DNA from 4 places in the Nonomuraea polychroma genome. Region 2 is predicted to be linked to each of the others. Evidence: riboswitches for the same ligand, from Rfam matches in the RefSeq annotation. Region 2 holds a riboswitch; each other region holds the start of a gene.
What was found. Region 2 has a riboswitch for cyclic di-AMP ahead of EDD27_RS57290 (C40 family peptidase). Riboswitches for the same ligand answer to the same signal wherever they lie in the genome.
Positions count from the first base shown of each region.

Region 1: linked by a shared signal. The riboswitch ahead of EDD27_RS08485 (C40 family peptidase) and the one ahead of EDD27_RS57290 (C40 family peptidase) in region 2 are both predicted to bind cyclic di-AMP.
Region 3: linked by a shared signal. The riboswitch ahead of EDD27_RS57460 (C40 family peptidase) and the one ahead of EDD27_RS57290 (C40 family peptidase) in region 2 are both predicted to bind cyclic di-AMP.
Region 4: linked by a shared signal. The riboswitch ahead of EDD27_RS11620 (glycoside hydrolase family 25 protein) and the one ahead of EDD27_RS57290 (C40 family peptidase) in region 2 are both predicted to bind cyclic di-AMP.

Region 1 covers NZ_SAUN01000001.1:1,921,038-1,928,783, forward strand. Annotated here, with positions in the region: gene EDD27_RS08465 (NYN domain-containing protein) at 1-616, shown strand, start outside; gene EDD27_RS08470 (C40 family peptidase) at 702-1,676, shown strand; gene EDD27_RS08475 (LysR family transcriptional regulator) at 2,173-3,078, opposite strand; gene EDD27_RS08480 (class I SAM-dependent methyltransferase) at 3,150-4,007, shown strand; cyclic di-AMP (ydaO/yuaA leader) riboswitch at 4,295-4,452, shown strand; gene EDD27_RS08485 (C40 family peptidase) at 4,526-5,035, shown strand; gene EDD27_RS08490 (gluzincin family metallopeptidase) at 5,235-6,053, shown strand; gene EDD27_RS08495 (M48 family metallopeptidase) at 6,337-7,566, shown strand; gene EDD27_RS08500 (glycosyltransferase family 4 protein) at 7,563-7,746, shown strand, end outside.
Region 2 covers NZ_SAUN01000001.1:9,071,804-9,079,549, forward strand. Annotated here, with positions in the region: gene EDD27_RS55995 (RDD family protein) at 1-387, opposite strand, end outside; gene EDD27_RS41710 (amino-acid N-acetyltransferase) at 485-1,042, opposite strand; cyclic di-AMP (ydaO/yuaA leader) riboswitch at 1,320-1,470, shown strand; gene EDD27_RS57290 (C40 family peptidase) at 1,566-2,519, shown strand; gene EDD27_RS41720 (helix-turn-helix domain-containing protein) at 2,529-2,741, opposite strand; gene lysX (bifunctional lysylphosphatidylglycerol synthetase/lysine--tRNA ligase LysX) at 3,671-5,152, opposite strand; gene EDD27_RS41730 (hypothetical protein) at 5,309-5,788, shown strand; gene EDD27_RS41735 (type III pantothenate kinase) at 5,846-6,628, opposite strand; gene EDD27_RS41740 (L-aspartate oxidase) at 6,632-7,746, opposite strand, start outside.
Region 3 covers NZ_SAUN01000001.1:10,107,137-10,114,882, reverse strand. Annotated here, with positions in the region: gene EDD27_RS46935 (AAA family ATPase) at 1-1,200, opposite strand, end outside; gene EDD27_RS46930 (nuclear transport factor 2 family protein) at 1,313-1,681, shown strand; gene EDD27_RS46925 (MarR family winged helix-turn-helix transcriptional regulator) at 1,913-2,380, shown strand; gene EDD27_RS46920 (epoxide hydrolase family protein) at 2,377-3,594, shown strand; gene EDD27_RS59120 (zinc-ribbon domain-containing protein) at 3,753-4,037, shown strand; cyclic di-AMP (ydaO/yuaA leader) riboswitch at 4,420-4,557, shown strand; gene EDD27_RS57460 (C40 family peptidase) at 4,560-5,123, shown strand; partial or broken gene EDD27_RS57455 (transposase) at 5,111-5,276, shown strand; gene EDD27_RS46890 (ABC transporter ATP-binding protein) at 5,795-6,817, opposite strand; gene EDD27_RS46885 (ABC transporter permease) at 6,814-7,515, opposite strand; gene EDD27_RS46880 (ABC transporter substrate-binding protein) at 7,537-7,746, opposite strand, start outside.
Region 4 covers NZ_SAUN01000001.1:2,631,084-2,638,829, forward strand. Annotated here, with positions in the region: gene EDD27_RS11615 (LLM class flavin-dependent oxidoreductase) at 1-440, shown strand, start outside; gene EDD27_RS11620 (glycoside hydrolase family 25 protein) at 1,415-2,155, opposite strand; cyclic di-AMP (ydaO/yuaA leader) riboswitch at 2,169-2,310, opposite strand; gene EDD27_RS58615 (pentapeptide repeat-containing protein) at 3,250-3,564, shown strand; gene lgt (prolipoprotein diacylglyceryl transferase) at 3,485-4,279, opposite strand; gene EDD27_RS11635 (sensor histidine kinase) at 4,392-5,519, shown strand; gene EDD27_RS11640 (response regulator) at 5,516-6,148, shown strand; gene EDD27_RS11645 (ArsR/SmtB family transcription factor) at 6,195-6,533, shown strand; gene EDD27_RS11650 (SRPBCC domain-containing protein) at 6,530-7,006, shown strand; gene EDD27_RS11655 (dihydrofolate reductase family protein) at 7,003-7,629, shown strand.

The DNA of each region.
Region 1 (7,746 bases), 7.2 Mb from region 2:
GCGCCGGGCCGCCCGCGAGGGCAGGAGCATCGAGGACGCCCGCATCAGGGTGCTGCTCGACGCGCTGCAGGACGCTTCGGCCGGGCTGCGCAGGGAGCTCGCCCTGCCTACGACGATCAGCAAGCCCGCCGACTCGGTCGCCGCCGTCACCGGCGAGCGGCCCGGCGTGCGCGCGGTGCCCGCGCGGGCGCTCGCAGACGACGACCCGCAGCTGCTCGACCAGCTGCTGGCGGTGCCGCAGGTGCACCTGGTCATCGACGGCTACAACGTCACCAAGACCGGCTACGGCACGCTCACGCTCGCCGACCAGCGCAACCGGCTGATGACCGGGCTCGGCGGGCTGGTCGCGCAGACCCGGGTCGAGGTGACCGTGGTGTTCGACGGCGCCGAGCTCAACTCTCCCGTTCAGGTGGTCGCGCCCCGCGGGGTGCGGGTGCTGTTCAGCGCACCGGGGGAGACCGCCGACGACCTGATCCGCCAGCTCGTACGCGCCGAGCCGTCCGGCCGGGCCATCGCCGTGGTGTCGTCGGACCGCGAGGTGGCCGAATCCGTCATGCGGATGGGAGCCAGACCCGTTCCGTCTGCCTTGCTGCTGCGCCGCCTGGGCCGCGCCTAGATTACGAATTGGTTCGTTTGGGGGTAACCCCACTCGCCACTTCTGTACTATTTCGCCCCAGATGTTATCCCTGGGAGGCGACGCAGTGAGGTTTGGCCGGGTGCCGGTGGCCGCGGGTATCGCGATCGGGCTGGTGCTGTCCCCCATGGGAGCGGCCGTCGCTGATCCCAAACCCACCCTCAGCCAGGCGAAGGCCAAGCTCGAAAAGCTCAACGACAAGGCCGACAAGGTCGTCGACCAGTACAACACGGCGACGGAACGCTACAAGAAGGCCAAGAGCACCTACGGCAAGCTGAACGACAACTACAAGCGCAAGCTGGAGACGGTCGCGGACCTGCGCGCCCAGGTGATCAACATCGCCGTCGACACCTACCGGCTCGGAGGCGACGTCACTTCCTGGCCCGGGCTCGTGGGCGCGGACAACCCTGACGACTTCCTGGCGCGGATGGCGTCGGCCGGGCAGATGTCGAAGGAACGGGCGGAGAAGCTCGCCGCCTTCGACCGGGAGAACCGCGGGCTCAAGGCCGAGCGCGACAAGGCGCAGGAGGCGCTCGAGGCGGCGGAGAAGGAACGCGACGCGGTCGAGAAGGAGCGCGCGGAGATCCTCAAGCTGATCGCCGAGCAGAAGAAGATCCTGAGGAAGCTGGGCGCCTACAACCCCGGGAACCCCAACAGCGTCGGCATCAAGTACACGGGGCCGGCGTCGGGGAACGCGGCGGCGGTGCTGAAGTTCGCGTACGCGCAGGTCGGGAAGCCGTACGTGTATGGGGGTACGGGGCCTGGCGGGTGGGACTGCTCCGGGTTGACCCAGGCGGCGTGGCGGGCCGCGGGTGTTTCGCTTCCTCGCACGACGTGGCAGCAATGGGCGTGGGGGGCCGGCCGGAAGGTGGATTTGAACGATCTGCAGCCTGGTGACCTCATCTTCAGTGAAGGGCTGGGGCACGTCAGCATCTATGCCGGTAACGGGGAGATCGTGCACGCGCCGCAAACCGGGGACGTCGTCAAGATCGTCAAACTCTCCTCCTACGGCCGCAACCTCCAAGGCGCCGTCCGCCCATAACCCACCCCCACCGTGGTCGCTTCGCTCCGCCCCGGCCTGATCACCCCGCCCTCTGCCCCGGCCTGGCCCGCGTCACCTGGCCTGTTCGGCTTCGCCTGGCCTCTCCCTCCGCCCTGACGCGGTCGGCCCGGCCCGTTCGGCCTGCCTGGCCTGGTCGTCAGCCCCGCGACCTCACCGGCCCGTCCCTGCCTCAGGGGGCCGGCCTGGCGTGGCATGCCTCGGTCTGGTCGGTCCTGCGTCGGCTGGCCCGGCCTGATCCGCCCCGCCGCCCGGCCTGCGACCCGCCCCAGCCTGAGGGCTCAGCTGTCTGCGCGTGGGCAGCGCAGCGTTGGGTGGTTGTGCGCGGGCAGGTGCCCTACTCGTCGCGTCTCTGCCTGACTCGCCCCGCCAGACCTACAGTCCTGGCGCTGTGCGCGCGGGTGGACCGCAGGGCTTCGTGGTCGTGCACCTGGCCGCTGGCGTTGGCGCCTGCTGATGTGCCGGCCGCGGGACCCGCTCATGGCGCGGGTGGCGGCGAAGTCAACATGGTCAGGAAGGCGGAGACGGCCGGAGGGCGGTCCGATGGGGGGAGGGTGGCGGCGAGGATGGTGCGGGAGGGCAGGGACGGCGAGGGTGTCAGGAGCCGGATGTCGGGGCGGATGGCCGAGTAGCCCGCGATCGACGGATACAACATCACGCCCACCCCCGCCGCCACCAGCCCCTGCCTGCCGTTCCAGTCGTCGCACACGTGGCTGATCCGCGGCGCCCGGCCCAGCGCCGCCTCGAGCCGGGCAATGGGGCCGAGGCAGTCGGGATGCGTGCCGTCGATCCACGGATCTTCCGCCAGGTCCAGCAACCGCACCCGGCGCCCCTTCGCCAGCGGATGGGAGACCGCCAGCGCGACCAGCAGCTCGTCCTCGTGCAGCGGCGTGAGGACCACCCCGGCCGTCCCCGGAGGGCCGGGCGTGTCCCAGGAGGTCAGGAGAGCGATGTCGGCCTCACCGTCCAGTACAGCGGCGCACGGGTCATGCTCGCCGGAGCGGACTGTGAGGGAGAGCTCGACGTCGGGATGCCGGGCCGCGAACGAGCGGAATCGGTCGGGAAGGTAGCTGGTCGCCGCGCTCGGGAACGCCGACACCCGGACCCGCCCCGCCTCGGCCGTCGCGAAGGCCCGCATCCGCGTCTCGAAGAGCCTCATCCCGCGGAGCACCTCGTCCGCCTGCTCCAGCGCCGCCCGCCCGGCATCCGTCGGCCGGACGCCACGCGGCAGCCGTTCGAACAGCCGAACGCCCGTGTGCCGCTCCAGCGTGGCGATCTGCCGGGAGACGGCGGGCTGCGTCATCGACAGCTCCTCGGCCGCCGCCGAGAACGACCCCAGCCTCCCGACCTCCACCAGCACCTTCAGCGACCAGAGGTCAAGCATGCACTCAGCTTATGGGTTCCATGCCCAACCCGCAGTGGTGTGCATGGCTGGGGCCGGTCATGCTCGGCTCTATGGAGACAGAGACGGTGGACAACCACCAGTACGCATGGCTGAGTGAGGTGCTCCCGAGGGAGCCGCAGCGGGTGCTGGACGTCGGGTGCGGGCGTGGCGAGCTGGCGGCCGAGTTGATGAGGCGCGGCCACGAGGTCACCGCGATCGACATCTCGCAGGAGGCCGTCGACGCGGCACGGGCCGCAGGGGTGCCGGCCATCCAGGCCGACATCGTGAAATATCCGGACGTCGCCGCCCCCGGGCCGGATGCCGCCGCCCCCGGGCCGGATGCCGCCGCCCCCGGGCCGGATGCCGCCGCCCCCGGCCCGGATGCCGCCGCCCCCGGGCCGGGCGGCGCCCACCCCGGGTCGGCTGTCCGCGGCTACGACGACGGATCGTTGTTCGATGTGGTCGTCATGTCGCTCTCGCTGCATCACCTGCACCCGCTCGAGGCGGCGCTGGACCGCGTGCGCACGCTGCTCGTGGACGGTGGACTCCTGCTGGTGGACGAGTTCGCCTGGGATTGGGCCGACCGGGCCGCCGCCACATGGTTCTACGACGCCGGATCGTTGCTCGCCGCCGCCGGTGTGGCGGATTTCACCCGCGAGCCCGGCCGCATAGGTCATGATCCGGTCGAACGGTGGCGCGAGGCGCACGCGGACCACACGCCCGCGGCCGAGATGCTCGCCGCCCTCGAGGAGCGGTTCGAGGTCACGAGCGTGCGGCGGGAGCCGTACCTGTCGCGATATCTCGGCGGAAAGCTGGCAGAGGGCGGCAGCGCCGACATCGTCGAGGAGCTGTGGCGCATCGAACGGGACCGCCTCGCTGCGGGAGCGCTCCCGCCCACGGGCTTCAGGATGACCGCGCGGACGATGTGACCAAAGTGACAATTGTGACCTTACACGACCATGTGCCGTCAATTGTGAGAAGGGTCACAATCGCATAACTGAATCTGGCGTTCCAGCAGGGGTTTTAGCCCTGACTGGACCCTTTGTCGGATCTTTACAACCTGACTCGCGCTTTGCCGATCCTTGACGTTTCGGCGTAGCTTCTGGCGTCGCGGTGACACGCCATGCCGCCGCGAACTCACATCGGTCCCTCCGATGTGAGCCAGACAAAGATCCGCCGGTCGCCGCCGTACGTCCCCTTGTCGAACAGAACATCGGACGGCGACCTGCCGAGTCCGTGCAGCCAGGAGGCACGGAGCCGGGGAACCATCGATCCCTTCACGGGATCAGGGGTGAATCGGCGCGTATCGCGCCGTAGGGCGACTTCCAGGCCCGAATCCGTCAGCTAACCCGGTAGGCGTTCGTGGAAGACCCAAGGAGAAATCCTGTCTACCTCCCTGCAAAACCCTCGTCTGTCCCGTATTGCCCTGAGTGGCGTAGCGCTAACCATGACCGTGACGGCCGGAGGTTTGATCCTCCATGCCCCGGCGGCGCAGGCGGCGACGACCAGCGATGCGGCCGGCACCTCCACGGCTAAGGCGGTTTCCGTCGCCAAGTCCGCGAAGTCGGCCGCAGCACTCAGGATTGCCCGGCAGAAGGCGAAGGCCGAAAAGGCCGTCGCCGCGGCCAGGAACCAGATCGGTGACCCGTACCGGTATGGGGCCACGGGCCCTGGTGCGTTCGACTGCTCCGGCCTGACCCAGTACGCCTGGAAGAAGGCCGGGGTGAAGATCCCCCGCGTGGCGGCCAGCCAGTTCGCCGGCATCAAGCGGAAGGTCTCCTGGAAGAATCTCCAGCCAGGCGACCTGATGTTCTTCAGGGGTCTCGGTCACGTCGGCATGTATGTCGGCAACGGCAAGATGCTCCACTCCCCGCGGACAGGTGAGCGGGTGCGTGTCGACAAGCTGAGCAGCTGGCGCAAGGCGTCCTTCGTCGGCGCGGTTCGTCCCGGCTTGTGAAAAGAAAGAGGGTCCCGATCTCATCGGGGCCCTCTTCTTTCTTTCTCTCTCTTTACGGCAAGCCACCTTCCCCCAACCGCCGCACAGGGCTGAGGGCCTTCCAGGGAGACGCTTTCTGAGCCCTTCACCGGCGGGCCGCCGTGACGACGCCCAGTGGGCCGTCTCAGTGGCACAGCGGCCCCGGCTACGATCGGGCATCGTGTCCGAGCAGGTGAGCCGACGAGCCGTGGTGGCCGGACTCCTGCTCCTCACCCTCGCCCCCGCCAGCGCCCCGGTCCCCGAATCCCCCTTCCTTCCCCCGGAAGCACGCGACCTGTGGCGCGAGGGCGTCGTCCTGGCCCGCGGAACGCGTTCCCTCGTCGTCGGCCACCACGCCCCGCCCGGCACGCTCGACGAGCTGGCGCGGCGGGCCGACACGGCCGGGCGGCGGGTCTCGGACGTCCTCGGGCGGTCTGTGCGGCCGCTGGTCGTCGTGCCCGAGTCCGCCCGCGAGGCGGCCGGGCTGGCCGGAGTGGAACGGGTCGACGGGCTGGCCGCGGTGGCCGACGGCGGCCGGGTGATCGTCGTTCCCGAGGTCTTCGCGCGGCTCAACGCGACGGGGAAGGATGTCGTGCTCGCGCACGAGCTCACCCATGTCGTGGCGGGCACCGGGGACCTGCCCGTCTGGCTCTACGAGGGGTTCGCCGATTACGTGGGCTACCGGGACGCGGGGCTGCCCGTGCGGACAGCCGCCGCCGAACTGGGCGACGAGGTGCGGGCCGGGCGGGTGCCGAGCGAATTGCCCGGGCCTGCGGCCTTCGCGGCGGATGGCGGGGACCCTGTGCGGCTCGCACGGGCGTACCAGGAGGCCTGGCTGGCGTGTCGCTTCCTCGCCGATCGGTTCGGTGAGGAGACGCTGGTGAGGTTCTACCGTGAAGCCCAGGCGGCCGGCGTCGATCGGGCGCTCGCCTCGCTCGGGCTCTCCGCGGCCACGCTGACGGCACGGTGGCGCGCGTACGTGCGGGACCAGCTCGCGTAAGAGGGGGAGGCAGATGAGCGAACGGCACGACACGGACGACGCAGGACCAGAGACGGCGAGGCTTGCAGGCCCGGTGTCGACGGGCGATCCCAGCGCGGGCCATGACCGCAGTACGGGCGGGGATCGCAGCGCGGGCGGTGACCGGAGCGCGGGTGACGATCGGAGTGCGGGCCACGACCGGAGCGCGGGCGGAAGCGCCCGGGGGTGGCGGGGTGCGGGGGACGATCGGGGGCCTGGCGCGGGCCGGGGCGGTGGGCAGGATGCCGGTGGCGGAGGAAGGCGGTTGCGGTGGGAGGCGGCGGTCGCGGCGACGCTGCTGGGAGCCTTCATCCTGGCCGTGGCCGCCTTCACCACCCCCTGGCAGGTGCTGGCCGCCGGGCCGCCCGACCCGGCCCGCGACTTCACCGCCGCCCAGATCGCCAGAGCGCAGGCGTTCGACGCGGTCACCACCCTCCCGAGCTACCTGTCCCTCGGCCTGACGATCATCATCATCGGCGTCCTGGTGGCCACCCCGATCGGGGCGAAGGCGGTGGGCCGGCTGAGGGGTCCGTGGTGGTTGCGGGTGATCCTGGGCGTCGTCGTCATCACGGCGATCACCGAGCTGATCCGGTGGCCGCTCGCGATGTGGTTCGAGACGCTGCTGCGCGAATTCGGCCTGTCCACCCAGGACTGGGGGTCCTGGACCGTCGACCAGCTCAAGAGCACGGGCGTGGAGACGGTCATCGCCTGCCTGATGCTGCTCGTGCTCGTCGCGCTGGCCCGGAAGCTGCGGCGCTGGTGGATCCCGGCCGCCGTGGGGGCCTTCGCGCTGGCGGTGGTGGCGTCGTTCGTGTATCCCGTGGTGTTCGAGCCGCTGTTCAACGAGTTCACCCCCATGCAGCAGGGCTCGCTGCGCCAGAACCTGCTGGCCATGGCCGCGCGGGACGGCGTGCCCGTGGAGGATGTGCTGGTGGCCGACGCCTCGCGCCGGACGACGGCGCTCAACGCGTACGTCTCCGGTTTCGGCGCCACCCGCCGCATCGTCGTCTACGACACGCTGCTCAAGGCCCCGCAGCCGGAGGTGGAGCTGGTGGTGGCGCACGAGCTGGGCCACGCCAAGGACAACGACGTGCTCTCCGGCACGCTCCTCAGCGGCCTGAACGCCGCCTTGGGCGCGGTGCTGCTGTTCCTGGTCTTCGACCGGCTACGCCGCCGTGTCGGCGTCACCTCGATCGCCGACCCCCGTGCGGTGGGCGCGGTGATGGGCCTGTTGAGCCTGGGCTCACTGCTCATCGGACCCGCGGAGAACGTGGTCAGCCGCCACGTCGAGGCCCGGGCCGACGTCCACGCCCTGGACCTCACCAGGGACCCGGCCACGTTCATAAAGATGCAGAAACGCCTGGCAGTGACCAATATTTCCGACTTGTCGCCGGATGCGGTGGAATATGTGCTCTATGCCTCGCATCCCACGAGCCCTCAGCGCATCGCCATGGCCCGCGCATGGGCGAAGCTGAACGGCATCCCGGTGCCGTGACCAATGTGGTCATCGTCACCAACGACTTCCCGCCCAGGCCGGGCGGCATCCAGTCGTTCGTGCACGGGCTCGCGCTGCGCACACCGGGCGTGACCGTCTACGCCCCCACCTGGCCGGGCTGCGCCGACTTCGACCGGCGCCAGCCGTACCGGGTGGTGCGGCATCCGACCCGGCTCATGC
Region 2 (7,746 bases):
CTGCTGACCGTAGTCCGGCTGAGACTGCGCCTGCTGCCCGTAAGCCTGCTGCTGACCGTAGTCCGGCTGAGACTGCGCCTGCTGCCCGTACTGCGGCTGCTGACCGTATTGCTGTTGCTGGCCGTAGCCCTGCTGGTCGTATTGCTGTTGCTGACCATAGCCTTGCTGCTGGCCGTATTGGGGTTGCTGGCCGTAGCCCTGCTGCTGGCCATAGCCCTGCTGGCCATACTGGGGCTGCTGCCCATAGGCGTCGTCCGCCCGGTAGCCGACCACAGTGACGTCGGGATCCGGTTCGCCGGGGTGGCGACCCGCGTTCTGCTGCCCGTACTGAGGCACAGAGTTCTCGCCGGATTCGTCCTGTGGATACGGCGGCTGTCCGGTGCTCACCGTGTCACCTCGCTTCGAGTGCGCATGTGGCACGTGTCAGGACACATGCCTGTGCTGCCCAACGTATCGACATAGGTATCAACAATCACCTTTCCAGCTAGTCAAGGTCTGCGTCATCCGATGTCAGATGGAGCAGCATGCGGGTGTTGCCCAGGGTGTTCGGCTTCACGTGTTCCAGGTCGAGGAACTCCGCGACACCCTCGTCGTACGAGGCCAGCAGTTCGGCGTAGACCTCAGGTGAGACCGGCGTGCCCTGGATCGGCTGGAAGCCGTGCCTGGCGAAGAAGTCCACCTCAAAGGTCAGGCAGAATACACGCCGCAGACCCAGATCGTTTGCCTGCCGTATGAGTGCCGAGACGATCCGGTGGCCGATGCCCATGCCGCGGCACTCCGGATCGACGGCCACCGTGCGGATCTCCGCGAGATCCTCCCACAGGACATGGAGCGCGCCACAGCCGACGACCCGCCCGCTCAGCTCGGCCACCCAGAACTCCTGTACGTCCTCGTACAGGGTCACCGTGGTCTTCTCCAGGATCCGGGGGCCGGCGCCCGCGTAGATGTCGACCAGGCGCCTGATCGAGCGCACGTCGGGCGTGCGGGCACGCCGGACCACCACCGCGGTCTCCGGCGTCGTCAGTTCGGCCACCTGCTCCATGGCTCTCCAGAGTACAGATGTCATTACGGCTCGGCCCTAACTCCGACGTCCGGCCCCATCCGGTGACCACCCGTCAGCCACATGCGCACCAGCCCGGCGTCTTCCGGCGTTCGGCGGAAGTAATGACAAAGAGGACATAAAGTCTCTTCTGTACGGTTGATCACGAGATCACCTTGTGACCCCTCAGTTGTGAAACCTCTACAGATCGAGCAGTTCTGGTTGAGCACGAACCCGGAGTGCATTAGTGTCCAGCGACAACGTTCCCCGCGTGTCGCACGCGGGCGATACGCCCAATTCCCGCATGGGGAGCCGGGGACCCGCCGGTGGCAAGCTCCGCACGCCACCACTGGGGTGAATCCGAGTTCTTCGGTAGGGCTGCTCCGGCCCGAACCCGTCAGCTAACCCGGTAGGCGTCAACGAGAGGAGCTGGTTGGTGAAGCGCACGCACGGCCGTGGGGGGAAGTCGGCGGGCAGGCATGCCCGCCCTCCGGAACGGGCCCGGCTCTCGCGCCTACTCGGTGTGGTGAGTCTCACAGTGGCCGCGCTTCTGTTCGCCATCCCCGCCGGTTCTGCGTCCGCGGACCCGGAGCCCTCGCTCAAGGAGCTTTCCGACCAGGTCGAGAAGCTGCATGTCGAGATCGAGACGCTGACGGAGCAGTACAACGGCCAGCGGGAGAAGTACAAGATCGCCAAGAAGGCCGCCGACGCCGCCCAGAAGACGCTGGCCGACAGCGAGGCCGGTCTCGCCGCCAAGCGGGCCAAGGCCGCCCTGCTCGCCCAGAACGCCTACATCACCGGCGGTCTGAGCCGGGCGCTCGCGTTCACCTCGTCCACCGACCCGAAAAAGTTCCTCGACCAGGCGGCGACGACGTACGCGCTGGAGCAGCAGCAGGGTGAGCAGGTCAACCAGCTCGCCAAGGCCATGGACGCCGCCAACCGCGCCAGGGCCGGCGCCAAGACCCGCATGGAGGAGCTGCAGAAGATCGTCGCGGATCTCGACGGCAAGCGGGACAAGATCACCAAGCTTGTGGCCAAGACAGAGAGCAGCCTGTTCAGGCGGGCCATGGGCGAGGCCGGCCGGCCCGGCACCCGCGCGGTGCGCATCAACCTGCCGATCCCCGGCAACGGCAAGGCGGCCCAGGCCGCCAGGTGGGCGCTGACCCAGCAGCTCAAGCCGTACGTCTGGGGCGCCGAGGGCCCCAGCTCCTACGACTGCTCAGGCCTGGTGATGGCGGCCTTCCAGCGGGTGGGCATCTCGCTGCCGCACTACACCGGCGACCAGTGGACCGCCGGACGGCACATCGACAGGTCCGAGCTGCGCGCGGGCGACCTCGTGTTCTTCTACAGCGACCTGCACCACGTCGGCATCTACCTGGGTGGGGGCATGATGGTGCACGCCCCGCGGACCGGTGATGTCGTGCGCGTCGCGTCCATCGCGAACCGGCCGTACGCGGGCGCGGTGCGCATCGCCGACTAGGCGCCGGCGTCAGATCAGCTGGCGCCGCGCCGCCCAGGCCACGGCCTCGATCCCCGTGGCCACCCCGATGCGGTCGCAGATCCCCCGTAACCGCCTGCGTACGGTCCGTCCGCTGATCTCCAGACGTCTGCCCACGCGATCGACCGTGACCCCCTTGGCCAGCTCCGCCAGCAACGCCAGATCAGCATGGCTCAGCGCGACGCCTTCAGTGAGCACATCCATCGGGAGCCCTCCCCCCCAACAGCAGAACTCGGACCTCACAACGGGCCAAAGCCGCTCGTCTCGCAGACGGTAAACGCATCCAGGAAAGGTCGTCAAGCGCAAGAATCTTCGCACTTGACGGGCACTATTGACATGATCCGTTATATGTGACGTACTCGCGATATGGCGGCCACACCGTCGTCACAATGAGCGATCTCGTTGAACGGTTCCGTGGGTCCCACCCGGGGGCCGATGGGCCCGGCCGAGGTCTTGGGTTTTGACCCCAACGACCTGACTCTCTGCGTGAGCCATACGCCCGCTATCGCGAGATGAGCGCGTGCGGCGCGATCTTCCGCGCCCGTGCCGGGCTGGCCGTCGCCACCACCCGCGAGCTGTGCGGAGCGATGCCCCGCGACCCCCGCCGCGGCCGGGGCTCCGGCCCGCAGACGGAAAAGATCCAGGTCAGCCGGTTGCATCGCCCCTCTCGGCGGACCCGCCCGACCGCTCCATGGTCAGCAAGACATCCACACCGCACATGGTCGAACGGCTCCGCTCCCGCATCGAGGCGATCATCGCTGAGCCGATCGGCGCGTTGCCGGAGGAGGCGGAACTGGTTTCCGGCTTCGCCTGCCCGACTGCCCGTCATGGTCATCACCGAGACGCTGGGGGTGCCTCCAGAGAACCGCGAGCGGTTCCGCGGCTGGAACGAGATCTTGGCTCGCGCCTTGACCGGATGCTTACAGACGAGCTCGTGTCGGACACCGGCCGGGCAGAAGAGAGTTTCACGACTCCTTCCGCGACCTCATCGCGGCAGGCAGGCCGGCACGGCTCGGTGAGGACTTCGTGAGCGCTCTGGCGTGCGTCGAGGGCTCACCGAGACCGAGGTGCCGGGCACGGGACGAGCGTGGGCGGCACGCCGGGGCCAGAGGGCGCCCGGCCGCGCCCTCGTCTCAGCGGGTGGGCTTGACCAGCGGGAACAGGATCGTCTCGCGGATGTTCTTGCCGGTGAAGGCCATGATCATCCGGTCGATGCCGGCGCCCATGCCACCCGTCGGCGGCATCGCGTATTCCAGCGCCTGCAGGAAGTCCTCGTCGAGCTGCATGGCCTCCGGGTCGCCGCCGGCCGCGAGCAGGGACTGCTCCATCAGACGGTGGCGCTGGTCGATCGGGTCGTTGAGCTCCGAGTAGGCCGTGCCCAGCTCGGTGCCGAAGCCGATCAGGTCCCACTTCTCCGTCAGCAGCGGGTTGTCCCGGTGCAGGCGGGCGAGCGGCGAGGTCTCCAGCGGGTAGTCCATGACGAACGTGGGCTGGATGAGCGTGTGCTCGACCAGGGCCTCGAAGAGCTCCTGCACGAGCTTGCCCGAGCCCCACTTCGGGTCCCAGTGGATCTCGCGCCGGTCGGCGATCTTGCGGAGCTCCTCCAGCGTGGTGGAGGTCGTGATCTCCTCGCCCACGGCCTCCGACACCGCGCCGTAGAGCGTGATGCGCGGCCACTCGGCGAGGCCGAGGTCCACCTCGACGCCGTCGTGCACGACCACGGACGTGTCCAGCGCGGCCACGACGGCCTTCTGGTACATCCGCTGCGTCAGGTCCGCCATGTCGTTGTAGTCGAGGTAGGTGCCGTAGGCCTCGACCATGGTGAACTCGGGATTGTGCGTGGAGTCCGCGCCCTCGTTGCGGAAGTTGCGGTTGACCTCGAAAACCTTCTCGATGCCGCCGACCACGAGCCGCTTCAGATAGAGCTCGATCGCGATGCGGAGGTAGAGCTCCATGTCGTAGGCGTTGATGTGGGTCTTGAACGGCCGGGCTGTCGCGCCGCCGTGGATGGGCTGCAACATCGGCGTCTCGACCTCGAGGTAGCCCTCCTCGTGCCAGAAGTCGCGCACCGCGCGCACGGTGGCGCTGCGGATGCGGGCCATCTTCCTGGCCTCGTCGTTGACGATGAGGTCGACGTAGCGCTGGCGGACGCGGGCCTCCGGGTCGGTGAGACCGACGTGCTTCTCCGGAAGCGGACGCAGGCACTTGGCGGTGATCTGCCAGCTTTCCGCGAGGATGGACAGCTCGCCCCGGCGCGAGGTGATGACCTCGCCGATCACGCCGACGTGGTCGCCCAGGTCGACGTCGCGCTTCCAGCGTGCGAGCGACTCCTCGCCGACCTTGTCGAGCGAGATCATGACCTGCAGGTCGGCCTCGCCGTCCCTGAGCGTGGCGAAGCAGAGCTTGCCGCCCACGCGGCTGAGCATGACGCGGCCCGCGACCGCGACCGTGTCACCGGTGGCGGCGTCGGGCTCCAGGGCCTGGTATTTCTCCCTGACCTCGGCGTTGGTCGCCGTACGGGGGAAATTCACCGGGTAAGGGTCGACGCCTTCGCTGCGAAGGCGGTCGAGCTTCTCCCTCCGGATCCGCATCTGCTCGGGAAGTTCGTCGCTCACAACAACAAAGCGTAGGGGATATGGCGAACTGCAAGGACTCGTCGGCCCCCTGCAGGGAGTACGCAGGAACGCTGCAAGAGCCTCCACTTATTAATTACTCACGAGCTCAGGGGGGAGCCGGCAGGGAGCCGGCCCAGGGGAGCTCAAGGAGAGAAGATGTTGAAGAAGATCGCGACCGGCGCCCTCGCCGTCGCCGCCACCACGGCACTCGCCCTGTCGCTCCCGACCGCCGCGTCGGCCACGTCGCCCGACTACGACGACTACTCCCACTCCTGGGGCGCGGTCTACGCCAAGCACGGCCTGGCCAAGGCCCACGGCAAGGTCAGCGTCAACTGGGACCACGACGGGGAGTCGAACGAGGTCCACGTCTGGGGCAAGCTCTACGACCTGGACAACCGGACCTACGACGAGGGTGGCAAGTGCGCGTTCGTGAAGTTCGAGGCCAGCGACTTCGACCACGACTGGTCCCCGGTCTACTACAAGAAGTACTGCGGCTTCCCCGGCTACAAGCCGTTCCACTTCCAGGAGCACGACGTCTACGCCGTGCGGGCGAAGGTGTGCCAGATCGGCGTGCACAGCAACTACCCCAAGAAGTGCGGCCCCTGGCAGTACATCTACACCGCCGAGAGCGAGTAATCCTCTCCTGGTCATATACGCAAGCGGCCCTCTTACCCGAGCGGAGGGCCGCTTGTCCTATGTGGCGTTCCTGTTGTAGATCAGGCGCAGGCCGATGAGGGTCAGCCACGGCTCGTGCACGTCGATCGAGCGCGACTCGCCGACCACGAGCGCGGCGTGCCCGCCGGTGGCCACCACGGTCACCTCGTCGGGGTCGTCGGCCAGCTCGGCCGCCATGCGCTCGACGATGCCGTCCACCTGTCCGGCGAAGCCGTAGATGATGCCGGCCTGCAGGGCCTCCACCGTGTTCTTGGCGATCACGGAGCGCGGCCTGACGAGCTCCACCTTGTGCAGTTGCGCACCGGCCGCGGCCAGCGCGTCCACCGAGATCTCGATGCCGGGAGCGGTGACCGCGCCGACGTATTCGCCCTTGGCCGACACCGCGTCGAACGAGGTGGCGGTGCCGAAGTCGACGATGATGCACGGGCCGCCGTACTGGTCGATGGCCGCCAGCGCGTTGACGATGCGGTCGCTGCCGACCTCCTTGGGGTTGTCCATCCGTACGGGCACCCCGGTGCGGATGCCCGGCTCCACGATCACCGCGTTGACGTCGCCGTAGTAACGGCGGCACATCTCACGCATTTCGTTGAGCACGCTCGGCACCGTGGAGCAGATGGCGATGCCGTCGATGTCGGCGCCCTTGAGCAGCGGTGACTGTGCCAGCAGCCCTTGGAGCACGACCGCGATCTCGTCGGCGGTGCGGCGGGCGTCGGTGGCCAGCCGCCAATGCTCGATGACGTCCTCGCCCTCGAACAACCCCAACACCGTGTGCGTGTTGCCGACGTCGATCGTGAGCAGCATCAATTACCCCCGCAGATCAAGTGCGATGTCCAGGGCCGGCGCCGAGTGCGTCAGCGCTCCCACCGCCAGGTAGTCAACGCCAGTTTCGGCCACCGGGCGGGCCGATTCCAAGGTCAATCCCCCGCTGGCTTCGAGCGCAATCCTGTTTCCCGCCCGATTTTTCACGACTTGTACGGCACGGGCGGTGTCTTCGATCGTGAAGTTGTCGAGCAGGATCTCCTCGGCGCCCTCGTCCAGCACGGCCTCCAGCTGATCCAGCCGGTCGATCTCCACCTCGATGGGCAGATCCGGGTACCGCTCCCTGACCGCCCTGAACGCCTCGGCCACGCCGCCCGCCGCCACCACGTGGTTGTCCTTGATCAGGGCGGCGTCCGACAACGACATCCGGTGGTTGACGCCGCCGCCGCAGCGCACCGCGTACTTCTCCAGTGCCCGCAGCCCCGGCAACGTCTTGCGGCTGTCGCGTACCCGCGCCCCCGTGCCGCTGATCGCCTCGACCCACCTGCCGGTCAGCGTGGCCACCCCGGACAGGTGCGTGAGCAGGTTGAGCGCGGTGCGCTCGGCCGTCAGCAGGGCCCGGGTCGGGCCCTCGACGGTCATCAGCACGTCACCCGCCCGGACCCGCTCACCGTCTTTGGCCCGCCGCTCGGTACGCGCCGCGCCCAGCCGTACGAACACCGCCTCCGCCACGGCCAGCCCCGCCACGACGCCGTCCTTGCGCGCCACCACGTCGGCCGTCGACCGCTGCGCGGCCGGGATGGTGGCCAGGCTCGTCACGTCGCCTGCCTCCTGCAGGTCCTCCTCGAGCGCCCGCTCGATCAGCGCGTCCACCTCGGCCGGGTCCAGCCCGGCGACGCTGAGCTCCTCCTTCAGGCGCGCGGGAATCCCATGGGGCGTGTACGTCATGCGGGGGCCTTCCTCGGTCAGGGTCACGTCCAGGTGCCCCAGCCATTCGTCGTCGTCACGGGTGTCGTGGTCCTCGCGCCAGTGTGAGCCACGCGTCTCCAGCCTGGCCGCCGCCGCGCCGGTGAGCATCGTGGCGACGGTCAGCAGGTTCGTGACCTCCCACGACTCGGTGCAGGCCGGCACCTCGACGGGGGTCCAGCGGGCGTCACGCA
Region 3 (7,746 bases), 1.0 Mb from region 2:
AGCCCTGTTGCCGGGCTCGCTGCTCAGTCGGGCGGCCCGTTCGTACGCCGCCGCGGCTGCCTTGGGGCCGCTGCGTTCGCGGGCGCGGGCGGCGGTGCGTTCCAGCGCGGCGGCGACCTGCTCGTCGGCTCCCGTGGTGGCGGCGGCCAGATGCCAGGCCCGGCGGTCGGCGTGCTCGGGCGAGCCGAGGGCGTCGGCGAGCGCGCGGTGGACGGTGAGGCGTTGTCCGAGCGGCGCCCGATGGTAGACGGCGGCGCGGATCAGAGGATGGCGGAAGCGGATCGTGGTGCCGTCGGCGTCGCCGCGGAGCACCAGGCCGGCCCGCTCGGCGGGGGACAGGTCCTCGACGGCCACCCCCAGCGTGGCGGCGGCAGGCAGGATCACGGCGAGCTCGCCGGTCTCGTCCGCCGCCGCCACCAGGAGCAGGGTCTGGCAGGCCTCCGGCATCCGGCTGACCTGGCCGTGGAAGGCCAGTTGCAGGCGGCTGGTGAGAGGGAGCGCCCCCGGCGAGAACGCGCTGCCGCCTTCGGCGGCCAAGGCGGCCGGCAGCTCCAGCAGAGCCAGCGGGTTGCCGCCGGCCTCGGCGAGCAGGCGGTAGCGCACGGCGGGCGCGAGCGAATGCCGGTCGAGCAGGGCCGCGGCCGCCTTCGGGGCAAGCCCGGAGAGGCGCAACTCCGGGAGGCCGGGGGCGGGGAAGGAGCCCTCGCCGTCCCGGGCGGCGAAGATCATGACCACGCCCTCGGCGTGCAGGCGCCGGGCGGCGAACAGAAGCGCGTCCCGCGACGCGCGGTCGAGCCACTGCGCGTCGTCGACGAGGCACAGCAGCCCCGTCTCGTCCGCGTGCTCCGCCAGCAGGGAGAGCACCGCGAGCCCCACCAGCATCGGCTCGGAACCGGCCGCGGGCCCGAGCCCGAACGCCGCCTCCAGAGCCTCACGCTGGGGGCCGGGCAGCGCGCCGAGGGATCCGAGCGCCGGGCGCAGCAACAACTGCAGTCCCGAGAACGGCAGTTCCGCCTCGAACTCGACCCCCGTAGCGCGGACCAGTCGCATGTCCCCGGCCGCCGCAGCGGCGTGGTCGAGGAGCGCCGTCTTGCCGATCCCGGGCTCGCCCCGTACCACCAGCGTGCCGCTGCTCCCGGCGCGGAGCCGGTGCAGCAGCCGATCGACGGCGGAGATCTCCGCTTCGCGGCCGTAGAGCATGGTGAACGCTACCTATCCACGTCAATGAGATTGCTTAAGGACGACAGATTCACGAGCGAATCATCCGCTCCTACCGTTGCGGGGTAACCGAAACCCTGCGACGGAGGACGCCATGAGCGACATCAACATGCTGGTCGCCCGCTACATCGCCAGCTGGAATGAAACCGACCCGGTTGCCCGCCGCGCCGCGATCGACGAGATCTGGGCCGAAGACGGCACCTACACCGACCCGATCGCGGTCGCCGAAGGCCGCGACGCCATCGACGCCACCATCGCCGCAGTGCAGGGCCAGTTCCCCGGCCTCACCTTCGCTCTGGCCGGCCCGGTGGACGCCCACCACGACATCGTGCGTTTCACCTGGGAGCTCGGTCCTGAGGGCGGTGAGGCCCTGGTCGTCGGGTTCGACGTCGCGGTCTTGACCCCAGGCGGCCGCATCGCCAAGGTCCACGGGTTCCTGGACAAGGTGCCCGCTGGGGTCTGACTCCGGCGCCCCAACGGGCCGCATGTTCTTGGGCGAAGAGCGCGTTGGACGCCCTTGCGTCGCCCACCTCGCTGGCGCCTCGGCGGTGTAGTGCATAAAATCATTATATAAATCTCTTATGTACTTGCTGGGCGAAGAACGGAGGAACCCAGTGACGGCATCCGCGCCGGCTCCCCCACCACGGGCGCCTGTTCACCTCGAGGTGCTCGCGTACCCGGAGCGGTTGGCGCGATGACCGCACCGCAAGCCCGGGCCGCCGAAGTGAGCGTCGCCGAGTTGACCTCTGCGCTGGAGGAGTTCACTCGGATGTTCATCCGGCTGCCGAGGGTGCAGCAGTTGAGCTTCACGACGCTGTCGGTTCTGCACACGCTGGCCGGCCGCGGGCCACAGCGGCTCACCGTGCTCGCCGCCGGCGAGCAGGTCACGCAGCCGGCCATGACACAGATGGTGACCAAGCTGCAGCGTGACGGCTTGGTGGAGCGCCGGCCGGACCCGTCGGACAGCCGTGCGGTGCTCGTGCACATCACCGCGGCAGGTGCGGCCATCGTGGAGGGACGGCGGGCCGACCGCATCGCGCATCTCACAGAACTCGTCGGCCACCTGACGCCGGCGGAGTGGGCCGCCATCGTGGCCGCCCTGCCCGCCCTCGGACGACTGGTGGACGTCGACCGGCAACATGAACAGGAGAAAGGATCTTGACGTTCCCGCTGGAACCGGTAACCATCCATGTGCCCGACGAGGTGCTCGCCGACCTCCGGCAGCGACTGGAGTCAACTCGCTGGCCGGATGACGCAGGCAACGAGGACGGGCACTACGGCGTGACCCGCCCCTACCTGGAAGAGCTGGTCGAGTACTGGCGCGACGGCTACGACTGGCGCAAGGCCGAGGCGGCGATCAACGTCTACGAGCACTACCGCGTCGAGGTCGACGGCGTCCCGGTGCACTTCATGCGCAAGCCCGGAGCCGGCCCCGACCCCACGCCCTTGATCCTCACGCACGGCTGGCCCTGGACGTTCTGGCACTGGTCCAAGGTCATCGACCCGCTGGCCGACCCGGGGACCCACGGCGGCGACCCCGCCGAGGCGTTCGAGGTGATCGTTCCCTCCTTCCCCGGCTTCGGCTTCTCCAGCCCGCTGCCCGACCACCCGGACATGAACTTCTGGAAGGTCGCCGACCTGTGGCACACCCTCATGACCGGCATCCTCGGACACTCCAGGTACGCGGCGGCCGGCTGCGACGTCGGCGCCCTGGTCACCGGCCAGCTCGGCCACAAGTACGCCGACGAGTTGTACGGCATCCACATCGGCTCCGGCCAGAAGCTCACCCTGTTCAACGGCGACCGGGCCTGGGACCTCACCGGTGGCCTGCCCCTTCCCGACGGCCTCCCCGCCGACATCCGTGCCCGGCTCCTGGCGCTGGAAAAGCGGTTCGCCGTCCATCTGGCCGCGCACGTGCTCGCCCCGAGCACACTTGCCTACGGACTGACCGACTCGCCCGCCGGGATGCTCGCCTGGATCCTGGAACGCTGGGCGAACTGGAGCGACAACGGCGGCGACATCGAGACCGTCTTCACCAAGGACGACCTGCTCACCCACGCCATGATCTTCTGGGTGACCAACACGATCGGCACCTCGATCCGCACCTACGCCAACAACAACCGCTACCCCTGGACCCCGTCCCATGAGCGGCAGCCGGTCGTCGAGGCGCCCACCGGCATCACCTTCATCGGCTATGAGAACCCGCCCGGCGTCACCACCGACCAGCGCGTCCAGCACTTTCTCGGCAGCGACCGTGCCGGCTGGTACAACCTGGTCAACCTCACCGCCCACGACCGCGGCGGCCATTTCATCCCTTGGGAGATCCCCGACCAGTGGGTCGATGACCTGCGGCGAACCTTCCGCGGACGCCGATAGCCGAGCCGCGCCGCGGGTTCCGCTTTCGATCAGAAACCTGAAGGCAAACGGAGGTTGTCGATGAGTGGAGTGTCCGTGACGTGCGACCCCGCGAAGGTGGGATTCGATCCCGGGCAGCTGGCCAGCATCGATGACTACTTCGCCGCCGGCGTGGTGCCATGCTGCCGCTTGTAGGAGATCAGGATGGGGACGTCGGCCGGCGGGAGCGATGGGCTCGGCTCCAGCGCGAGTTCATCTCCAACCTCTCAAACCCGGGGCTCAGGCTGGAGGAGATGCAGCCATCGTCCATGGATCGCTGCCTATGGCGATGTTCGAACGCCGGGTGCGGGTATGCTTGGTCGGCGATCTTGCAGTTGCGGACCCGGCGCAACCCGACGGGCGGCCCGGAATGCTGGCGGAAGCGGAACCGCGCAAGCAGATGTGCTCACGCACCTCATCATTGATCGTCTTGGGGCGCCCCCCGCTCTATTTTGGGTCCCACGCGTCGAAACCCCCCGCTCGTTGAAGGCGTGGATGACATCGCGGACGTAGTCCTCGCGGACCTGGCATCAGCGTGGTGATGTCCTTGACCGTCTGGCCCTGGACGGACATCAGCACCACGATCGCCCGGCGGAGTTTCACCGGGTTCTTCGCGGTCCGGCTGATCCGTTGCAGCTTCCGGCCCTCCTCCATCGTGACCCACCGGACGAACACAGCCACTAACTGCTTGGCCTCGCCCGGCACGTAGGGCGGCGCCCTACCGACTCCTCTCGGTTAACGAACACACCGTCTCATGCTCCGGACGACCGATTTTAGATGGTTTACAACTCTTTGACCGTTTCGTTAGAGTTCGTCCCGCCTAATCCACTCACCGTTGTGTGGAGCCGGGGACCCAAGTTCTTTCTGGGGCGAATCGGCATCGCCGTAGGGCCACTTCCAGGCCCGAGCCCGTCAGCTAACCCGGTAGGCCGCATGGAAGGACAGCAATGTCTCGCATTGCCATCTGCCTGGCGGCAGCCATCGCCGGGATCACTCTGGCCGCTCCGGCCCAGGCCGCCCCCCACGACCCCACCACCCTGACCGGCCCCCAGGTCAAACGCATCCTGCAGAAGCGGCAGCCCACTCCCGCCTGGAAGGTCGCCCTCGACTTCGCCATGAAGAAGCGCGGCATCCCGTACGTCTGGGGAGGGACCAGCGACAGCGGCTACGACTGTTCCGGGCTCATGCTCAGGGCGTACAAGCACGCCGGGATCGAGTTGCCGCGCACCGCGGCGCAACAGTACAACGCGTTCTCCAGGAAGATCTCCTGGGACGACCTCAAGCCAGGTGACCTGGTCTTCTTCCACGGACTCGGGCACGTGGGGATGATCTCGAAGCCCGGCTACATGGTGCACGCACCGCGCAGCGGAGACGTGGTCAAAGAGGAACGGCTCTCCGACTGGCGCAGGGAGTCCTTCGTAGGCGCCGTACGGCCAGACCCCAAGGGCGTGCGGCTCTCCATCCAGCAACGCAAGACCCCCGCACCCTCGATGCTCACCGCCACTGTGTGACAACGGCGGCGGGGCGCGGGCCGACCGGCGTGCGGCTGGTCATCTCCGGCCGGCACGCCGGCTTGGTCGCCGCGCTCAAGCGCTCGTTCCAAGGCACGCCCATTAGCGCTGCCGGTCCACTTCGCTCGCAACTTGTCGGCGCACGTGCCCAAGACGCCGGTCCTGGTGCCGATCCTGTGCTCGTACTCCGACATGACAGCCCCCTGTGCGTAACGCACACGTATGTGCCTTTGTAGGCCGTTCAATCGCCGCCCGAGCAGATCGCCCGCCTCGACAAGGCCCTTACCGAGGCCGGGGAGCCGGGCCTGCTCACCGAGATCTGGCTCGTGGTCGATCCCAGCACCGGTCTGCCTCATGCCCAGGTGCCGTGCCTGACATTGCCAGCAAGCTGGTCATCCCGACAGGCAAGTACAAGGGCCAGCATCCCTCGGTGGCGAGCGTGTATCGCGTCCTGGCCGATGCCAACCGCGCCGGCGACGTAGCACCGACCGCCGACCGCGCCCTGATCGACCCTCGTGCGGTGGTGGTTTACTGGCCGAGATCAGCCGCGGGCACCACGGCGATCGTTACTTCGGCGGAGGTCCCGGCACCAGGCGAACGGTGTCGCCCGGCTGAGCTGGGGCGAGCTCGTGGGGATCGGCCGGGCGGGCGCTGTGCTAGAGGACGTCGTCTCAGTCAGCGTTGATCAATGACCGCGCGTGCCGAATCCTGACGCGGACGTGGCTGCCGATCGGTGGAAGCTCGGTGGCGAGCACGTCGCCGGGGTGCAGGCAGGTCAGCGGGCCGGTGGAGGTATCGACGTCGACGCGGGTGGCGATGCCGAGTGCGACGGTCCGGCGCAGCGTTCCGGTCACCACCTGTACATCATCGGTTTGGTCAGCGGGACCGTCGGATGGGTCGAGGACGAGCTGTGTGTGCTCGGGACGCGCCGCGAGTGTGTGCGTTCGGCCGGTGAGAACCGCTGGGAGGAGGTTGGTGAAGCCGAGCAGTCGGGCCGTGTCGGCGTCACTGGGGTGGTCCAGCACCTCGGCAGTCGGCCCGTGCTGGCGGATCCGGCCGTCGATCAGCAGCGCGGTGTCCTCAGCCAGGGCGAGGGCCTCCTGCCGGTCGTGGGTGACCAGGATCGTGGCGGTGGGCTGCCCGGTCAGCGCGGCGCGCAGGTCGGCGAGCAGGTCGGCGCGGGTAGTGCTGTCCAACCCGCTGAACGGCTCGTCGAGCAGCAGTACCCGAGGTCCGACCGCGAGTGCGCGGGTGATGCTGACCCGTTGAGCCTCGCCTATGGACAGGCTGCGGGCATCCCGGTCGGCGAGGGGCGCCAGGCCGAGCGCCTCGATCCACGGCCATGCGCGGATTCGGGCCTCGCGGCGGCTCATGCCGCGAAAACGCAGTCCGCTGATCACGTTGGCGGTCACCGTGCCGCGGCGCAGGATCGGCCGTTGCAGCACGGCCGCGATCGCGTCGCGCATCAGTGAACGCGTCGCGGGGCAGCCGTCGAGCAGGATCTGTCCGGTGACGCGGTGGCTACTGAGCAGGCCCAGCGCGCGCAGCAGGGTGGACTTGCCGGCGCCGTTGGGGCCGAGCACGGCCAGCGTGCGTCCCGACGCGACGTGCAACTCCGGGACGCTGAGCAGTTCCCGGCCGCCGGCGTGCACGCGCAGGTCTCGGCACCCGATCCCGGTGCTGAGGCCGCTCACCGCAGCACTGTCCGTCGCTGTTGCATCAGAGTCAGCGACAGATTCACGGCGAACGCGATCAGCAGCAAGATCATGCCGAACGCTATCGCGAGCGAGAACTGGCCCCGGCTGGTGGCCAGTACCGCAGCGGTGGTCAGCACCCGGGTCTGTCCAGCCAGGTTGCCCCCGACCATCTGCGCGGCCCCGACTTCACTGACCACCGCGCCGAACGCAGCCATTGCCCCGGCCAGCAGCGGCAACCTGGCCTCGCCCAGCAGTGCCGCGAACGCGCGGATCGAAGTCGCTCCCAGAGCCTGCATCTGAACCCGGAAGTCGGGATCGACCTGTTGCAGCGCGGCCGCGACCAGTGCAACCACGATCGGGGTGGCGATCGCGGCCTGAGCGATGACCATCGCGGTCGGGGTGTAGAGCAGCCCGAGCCCGCCCAGCGGCCCGCTGCGCCACAGCAGCACGGTGACGAACAGGCCGACCACTACCGGCGGCATGCCCATCCCTGTATTGGCTGCCGCCAGGACGATCCGCCGGCCCGGGAAGCGTGCCAGCGCCAGGGCCGCGCCCAGCGGCAATCCGATCAGCAGGGCGATCGCGGTTGCGGTCAACGAGACTCGCAGGGTCAGCATGATGATCGACCAGCTGTCCTGATCCCCGGAGAGCAGCAATCCGATCGCGTCTATCAGCCCGTCGAGCAGCACGTCCATCAAATAGCTCCCCGGCCAGGCTCACTGGCCCAGTTTCGCCTCGTCCGCGCCCGCGTCCGGGGTGAACAATGGTTGGCCGAACTTCGCTCCCCCGAACGCACCGATGAGCCGCTGCGCGGGCGGGGAGACGATCCAGTCGGCGAATGCCTTCGCTCCGTCGGGCTGTACCCGATCGCCTGCTTTCTTGGTCATCTCGATGACGTGGTAGATGTTGAGCAGGCCCGGATCGCC
Region 4 (7,746 bases), 6.4 Mb from region 2:
ACGTGCTCGGTGCGCTGCTGCGTGGCCAGGAGGTCACCACGCGGGGCCGGTACGTTCAGCTCGACGCGGTTGCCCTCGGCTGGCCGCCGCCCACGCCGCCGCTGGTGCTCGCCGCCGCCTCGGGACCGCGCACGCTGCGGCTCGCCGGGGAGGCGGCCGATGGCACCATCCTGCACGCTGGCATGCCCCTTGACCTGGTACGGCAGGCGCGGCAGCTTGTGGACGAGGGCGCGGAGGCGTCGGGCCGTACGGAGCGGCACCTGTTGATCTCCTACGTCCAGATTCACGGCAACGACCGGGAAGCGGCCGTTGAGATGGCGCGGGAGCGGGCCCGGGCCGGCGCCGATCACGTGGTGCTCGAGCCTGCGCGCGATGAGCCCGACCCTGAGGGATTCGTACGGATGGCCGCCGAGGTCGGCTCCGTGGTCGGCAAGGATTGACGATCGCGCCCCGGAGGCCCCGGCGCGGCCGGGCCAACTGCGTAGAACGGTTGCCGACTCTCGTTGTCCAGGCCCAGCGCCAAGGGTGTGGGTGCCGAGAATTGCGTCGCCTGATTTGACGGGAGCTCTCTGAAAAGAGAACGATTGCTCGTTGAGCAAACGCGCCGTGCACCTATATGACTACGTGCAGGATCTTGTTGTGCATGGGTGGACGTTAAGCCAAGCAGAACGACATGGCGAAGCCGTTACGCCTCTCGTCGAAGCGTTGGCTCTCGGCCAGGAACTCCCGGAGTACACGAGCGAGATATCCAAGAGTGTCGTTCCGTTGCTGTACGAGGCGCATCGGGCAAGCCTCGCAAGGTCGACCGGCCTCTCAGGCCCTGACAGGACGTCCATAGACGGTGAGATCGACGAATAGGCGGACTCTCCCCGAAACGGAGGAACAGTCGCGCTAGGCTCCGGCGCCGGCGTCGATCGTGTTGGCGGAGCCGGTCACGGCTCGTAGGTGGCGCGAAATGGTGCCGCCAGCCATGGTTGCCCGGCGTGATGCCGTCGTACAGAAGAGCCAGCATCTGCCTCGCGATGCATCCGCCGCCGAGCCGGTAGGAGCCGCTGCCTTCGATCCGCGTGTCCGCGGCGCAGTTGCGCCACGCCTTCATGGTGGTGACGCCTTCGGCGCTCAGTCCCGCGGATGATGTGGAAGCGGCGCCGATGTCATTGGCCGTCACCTTGGCCCCACCAGCCGCTGCGGCCCCCCGAAACCGGAAGTGCGTCGCCGATGGCTGATCGATGACCGCCCCAAGCCGGTCCATTTGCGGGATCAGGCTTCCGTGCCGACCCGGATTGATTTCATCGCGCCCGCTTGCCCTTGGTTCCGTTGTCGGCGAGACCGCCGGGGCTCGGCGTTTGCCTGCGCACCGTCCGCGCGGCGACGCGCGGCACGGTGTGGCGTGCCGCGCGTCGAAGGACTCTGGTTACTTACGGCCCAGGGCGCGGAGCTGGTCCGAGTGAACAGCGGAGACGTTCTGGTCCACGGGGCTGTCGGTGTACTGATGGATGGTCCACCTCTTCCAAGGCGCGGGCGGCGTGACCGTGCCTTTGGCCTTGCCGTAGTGGGCGACCCACAACGGATACTGGCCGAGGCCTTGACCGTACGTATTGGCGAAGTTCCAACTGGAGTAGAACAGCGGGGTGATCCCGGTCTTGGCCTTCACTCGCTCCAGCCACTTCTTGGCCCAGGCGTTGACGTCGGCGACGGATTGGCCGTCGGTGGTCTCCAGGTCCAGGGCCAGGAGGTCACCTGGCTTGGCCGGCTGCTTGTTCACCACGGACAGGAAGAAGTCTGCCTCGACGATGGGGTCGTTGGCCGGATGGCCGTAGTGGTAGGCGCCGCGCACGATGTTCCGCTTGGCCATCTCGGTCCAGTGGCGGACGAAGGCGCGGTCGGTGAAATCGCTACCCTCGGTCGCCTTGACGATGCCGAACTTGGCGCCGCTGGCGGCCCAGTCGTGCGTCGCCTGGTAGTTGGAGACGTCCTGACCGTAGGGGAGGTCGTTGGCGTGCGCGGGATCGGCGACGGACGTAGCCGCTACGGCGGTGGTCATGGCCAGCAACGCCGTTGCCGCGAGCCTGCGCGGCATGCCCGGGGCGACCATATGGCTGGCCACTCGGGCGAAGTTGATTTTTGGGGTGGAGTTGAGACGATGATCGGCCATCGGTAGGGAGTTCTCCTTGCTTCCATACCGCTTACCGGGTTAGCTGACGGGTTCGGGCGTGGAAGCTGCCCTATGGCACGCCGGTGCCAATTCACCCCAAGGAAGTACGGTGGGTCCCCGGTTCCGCCCGTGGGCGGATTCAGCGGTCACAGATGAGCCTGTGATGTCATGCGATGGTCAAAACAACGACCGGACAAACCGGACGTATGCGGCAAAAGATAACGCACTAACCAAAGGCGTGACAAGTTGGCAAACTTCTAGTCGGAGAGACTGTCTGCCGTGCGGCTGACTCCTTGGGTTCAAGGAGGATTTGTGAAGAACACTTCGCCGCTGCCCGACTCCATGACCGCGGATACACCGGGACGGTAAGCGAACATCCCTAACTCGGGGGCGTGCCGGCCAGGCTTCTCGACGTGGGTGAGAGGCCTCCGGCGTACGACGCGATAGACGTCAGGGTGCTGTCGCATACCGTTCATGGGTCGGAGTTACGCCGGCCCGAGCGACCCGTGCGTCAAGCCCAAGAGCGTCGCCTGCAAGGCCAAGCGCAAGCAGGAGGCAGAAGCCGCACTGACGAGCCGCGCAGGCGGAGGTGGATCGGCAACTCCAGCTCCTCATCGACGCGATTCCGGCCGTCGCGAAGATCTCCGCTGACGAGCTCGGTATCACTGCGGGAATCCAGCGTTTCACCAGCGGCGATCTGGGTGCCTGCGGGGAGACCGCGCTGAACATCCTCGGCTCCCAGGCCGGTGGACCGGCGCTGAACGCGGCGTGCCCCATCAGCCGTCCGAAGAGCAGAACCCATCGAAGAGGTCGACGTCGGCGATCGCGTCCTGGCCACCGACCCGGAAACCGGCCAGGTCCGAGCCGAACCGGTGACCGCGGTGATCACGAGCAAGGGCGCGAAGAACCTCGTCCGGATCACAGTGGACACCGACGGCGTGACTCGGCGTGCGATCATCCGGCCGTGATGGAGGTGCTTGCAGCGTTCGTGCGCGAGCTTTCCCTCTCGCCCAAGTCAACACCCATGACAGTGACGGGCACGGGCAGGTCGAGAAGGCGGCGGCATCGCTGAAGGCAACCTCACTCGCGCCCGCCTGGCGACCGCGGATCTGTCAGACGCGATCCTCGACGAGGCCAGGCTCACTGATGCGCTGATCACGGGGGCAGCCTTCGACCGCACAGAACTGGACGGTGTGCTTGACCTGCCTGACGTGGCAGGAAGCCGACGCCATCAGGGCGACGGCCGCGACGACGATCAGCGATCGTGGCGGCGCGGCGGCGGGTCGCCCTCGACAGCGTCCGGTTCGACCTCGTCCTACAGGATCGGGATCAGGGGTTGCGTACCTTGCGAGCGGCAGTCAGGTAGGCAGCCGCCGCCCCGAAGACCAGCAGCGCGGTCCAGACGTTGAAGCGCAGCCCGAGGATGTGGGGGGCTGGATCGATGCGCAGCCACTCGATCCAGGCGCGACCTGCGGTGTAGGCCGCGACGTACAGCGCGAACGTCCGGCCGCGCTCGAGCTGGAAGCGCCGCTCGGCCCAGACGACGAAGCCGGCCACGCCCAGGTTCCACAGCGACTCGTAGAGGAAGGCCGGATGGTAGGTGGCCGTGGACTCCATGCCCGGCGGCCGGTGGGTGGGGTCGATCTCCAGCGCCCAAGGCAGTGTGGTCGGCCCGCCGTACAGCTCCTGGTTGAACCAGTTCCCCCAGCGGGCGATCGCCTGCCCGAGCGCGATCCCGGGTGCGGCGGCGTCGGCGAAGTCGCGCAGCGCGATGCCGCGCCGGCGGCAGGCCAGCCATGCGCCCACAGCGCCACCGGCGACGGCGCCCCAGATGCTGATTCCGCCCTCCCAGATCGCGAAAGCACGCAGGGGGTCCTTGCCGGGACCGAAGTACTGCTGCCAGTCGGTGGCCACGTGGTAGAGCCGGGCGCCGACGATGCCGAACGGCACGGCCCAGGTGGCGATGTCCCCGACCGCGCCGTGCCTGCCGCCGCGGGCGGACCAGCGGCGCTGGGTCACCCAGATGCCGACGGCGATGGCGAGCACCATCAGAAGGGAGTAAGCGCGGATAGGGAGCGGGCCGAGGTGCCAGACGGCTTGGGACGGGCTGGGGATGGCTGTCACGCCGTCGAGTCTGGTTTCCGTACGGCTGCGCGCACATCGAGCAGGACACCGATCGCAAGGTCAGTCGACTGGTTGATGCCGAGCCGACGGGCGGCTGATTATCGTCGGTGCCGTGGAGTCCTGGGAGCGGTCGCGGCGCCGGTGGCAGCACGCCTTCTTCGCCTCCTGGCTGGTGCTGACCTCGGCCGGACCTCTGATGGAGGTGGGTCAGGTCCTCCCGGTCTTGTTGGTGGGCGGCCTGGCCGCGTGGTACGCGGCGTGGTTCGTGCTGCGGACGCCGCCCTCGGGCGATGTGCCCCTGCCGTATGTGCTCGGCGGCGGGTTGCTCTGGCTGGGGCTGTTCGCCGTCGACTCCTCCTTCCTGGTGGTCTGCCTGAGCGTGCTCGTGCCGTACTGCATGGACGCCGTGCGCGTCGGGCTGGTCGCGGTGGTGTCGTGCGCCGGAGGCTGGTTGTGGCATCGCTACCACGAGAGCGGGTCGATCACCTGGACCGAGATCGCCATCACCGCGCTGATCGCGATCAGCGCGGCCACCGCGGTCGGGTACTTCTATTCGGTGGCCCGGCAGAGCGCCGAGCGCCAGCGGCTCATCGACCGGCTGCAGGCCGCGCAGGAGGCGCGGGCGGTGGCCGAGCGGCAGGCGGGCGTGGCAGCCGAGCGGCAGCGGTTGGCCCGCGACATCCACGACAGCCTGACCCAGGGGTTCGCCAGCGTGGTGATGCTGCTGGAGGCGGCGCAAGAGACGTCGCCGGACAACAAGCACCTGACCCAGGCGTTACGGGCGGCCAGGGAGAACCTTGCGGAAAGCCGCCGGGTGGTGCGGGCGCTGCGACCCGGCGAGCTCGACGAGGGCGGCCTGCCGGAGGCCCTGCGGCGGCTGTCCGGCCGCCTGGCCGACGAGACCGGCATCGAGGCGCACACCGTGATCACCGGGACGCTGCGGCCCCTGGACGCGCACGCCCAGGCGGAGCTGCTGCGCGTGGCGCAGGAGGCGGTCGCCAATGTTCGCCGCCATGCCCGCGCCGAGCAGGTTACGCTGACCCTGTCGTACATGGAGGACCTGGTCGTGCTGGATGTTCACGACGACGGCGACGGCTTCGATCCCGAGCGGGCCGCCTCCGGCCACGGCCTGTTGATCATGCTCGAGCGGATGGAGCAACTCGGCGGCACGTTACTCGTGGAGAGCACATCGGGGGAGGGCACCACGGTCGTGGCCAGCCTCCCGGCGGTGGCGCGATGACCGTCCGCGTCCTGATCGCCGACGATCATCCGGTGGTCCGCGACGGCATCCGGGCGATGCTCGGCACTCAGGACGATCTGGAGGTGGTCGGCGAGGCGGTCTCAGGCACAGAAGCCGTACGGCTGGCGCGCGATCTGCGGCCCGACGTCACCCTGATGGACCTGCAGATGCCCGAGGTCGACGGCGCGACGGCGATCAGCCGGATCCGCCGGCACGACCCCGGTGCCAGAGTGATCGTCTTGACCACTTACGACACCGACGGCGACATCTCACGTGCCATCGACGCGGGAGCCATTGGCTACCTGCTCAAAGACACCCGCCGTGAGCAGCTGTTCGACGCCATCAGGGCGGCGGCCCGAGGGGAGAGCGCCCTCTCGCCCGCGATAGCGAGCCGGGTGTTGTCGTGGGCGCGTGCCGAAACGCCCGGCGCACTCAGCGGCCGGGAGATCGAGGTTCTCGGCGCGGTCGCCCAGGGAATGAGCAACAAGGCCATCGCCGCCCACCTGTGCATCAGCGAGGCCACGGTCAAGACTCACCTGCTGCACATCTTCGCCAAGCTCGGTGTCGATGACCGCACCGCTGCCGTGACCGTGGCGGCCACGCGGGGGATCATCCGGCTCCGTGGCTAATACTTAGCCCTTGCGCTAACTATCGCGGGCCGCAATACTTAGCCTCATGGCACAGTATTCGGCGACACTGGACGGCGTGTTCGTCACCCTCGCCGACCCGACTCGGCGCGCCGTCGTCCGGCGCCTGGGTCACGGGCCCGCGAGCGTCGGCGACCTGGCCCGCGAGTTCCCGATGACCCTCCCGTCGTTCATGAAGCACGTCCGGATGCTCGAATCGAACGGGCTCATCCGCACGGTCAAGTCCGGCCGGGTGCGCACGTGCGTGCTCAACCGCGAGCGACTCGCCCTCGTCGACGACTGGCTGGCGGAGCAGCGCCGCATCTGGGAGGAGCGCACCGACCGCCTGGAGCGGTTCGTCACCGACCCGAAGGCGAACAGGCAGTGAACCCCGATCTCGACCTTGCTCTGGAGCGGGTCATCCGCGCCCCGCGCGCGACCGTGTGGCGGGCTTGGACGGATCCGTCCCGGCTCGAGCAGTGGTGGGTGCCGGCTCCGTCCCGCTGCCGGGTGGACCGTCTGGACCTGCGACCCGGGGGAGCGTTCGTGACGCGCTTGAGTGACGGCGGGGCCGAGTTCGTCCCGCATCTGGACGCGTGCTTCCTCGCCGTCGACGAACTCGAGCGGATCGTGTTCACCAATGCGATCACCAGCACGTGGCGTCCCGCGAACCCCGCCCCGGTTGCGATGACCGCCACGATCACGCTGAACGATCACCCGGACGGCACGGACTACCGGATTCTCGTACGGCACGGCGACCCGGAATCCCGCGCCCACCACGAGAAGCTCGGCTTCGCCGAGGGCTGGGGCACGGTCGCCGGCCAGTTGGCCGCCTTCGCTGAGAGCACGGTCCCGCGATGAGGATCACCCTCACCGAGTTCGTCACGCTGGACGGGGTCAGCCAGGGACCTGGCTCTCCGGACGAGGACACCAGCGACGGCTTCGCCCTCGGCGGCTGGCTCGTGCCCCACATAGACGCGACGTTCGTCCAGCGCGCCTCCGGCTGGCTCGACCTCGCCGGCGGTCTGCTGCTCGGCCGGCGCACCTACGAAGCGTTCGCGCGCGACTGGCCCAAGATCACCGACCCGGCCGATCCGTTCGCCGAACGGATGAACACGCTGCCGAAGTACGTCGTGTCCAACACCCTCACCGAGGGAACCTGGCATCCCACGACCATGCTCGGAGGCGACCCGATCCAGGCGGTCACCGAGCTCAAGGCGCGGTCGGGACGAGAACTTCAGATCCACGGCAGCGCCCGCCTGGGGGACACGCTCCTGGCAGCGGGCCTGATCGACACGCTTCGCCTCGTGGTCGCGCCCGCAGTCCTCCGAGCCGGCCGCCGCCTGCTGGGCGGTCCGGGCACCACGTCCGGTCTCCGCCTGGTCCATCATGAGGCGACGCCGACCGGCCTGCTGCTCCTCGAGTACGAGACGTCAGGCCGAGCACCCCGAGGCGACTACGAGGGCGTCACCGCCTTCCTCTGAGGCAGGGATAACGATGCGGCGAGCCGCCTCGCCCCGCACCACACGATGTCTGCCCGGACCTGCGCGGCTACGGCCGCTCCGGCAAGCCGCCCACGACCTCCGGCTACGCGCCCTGCT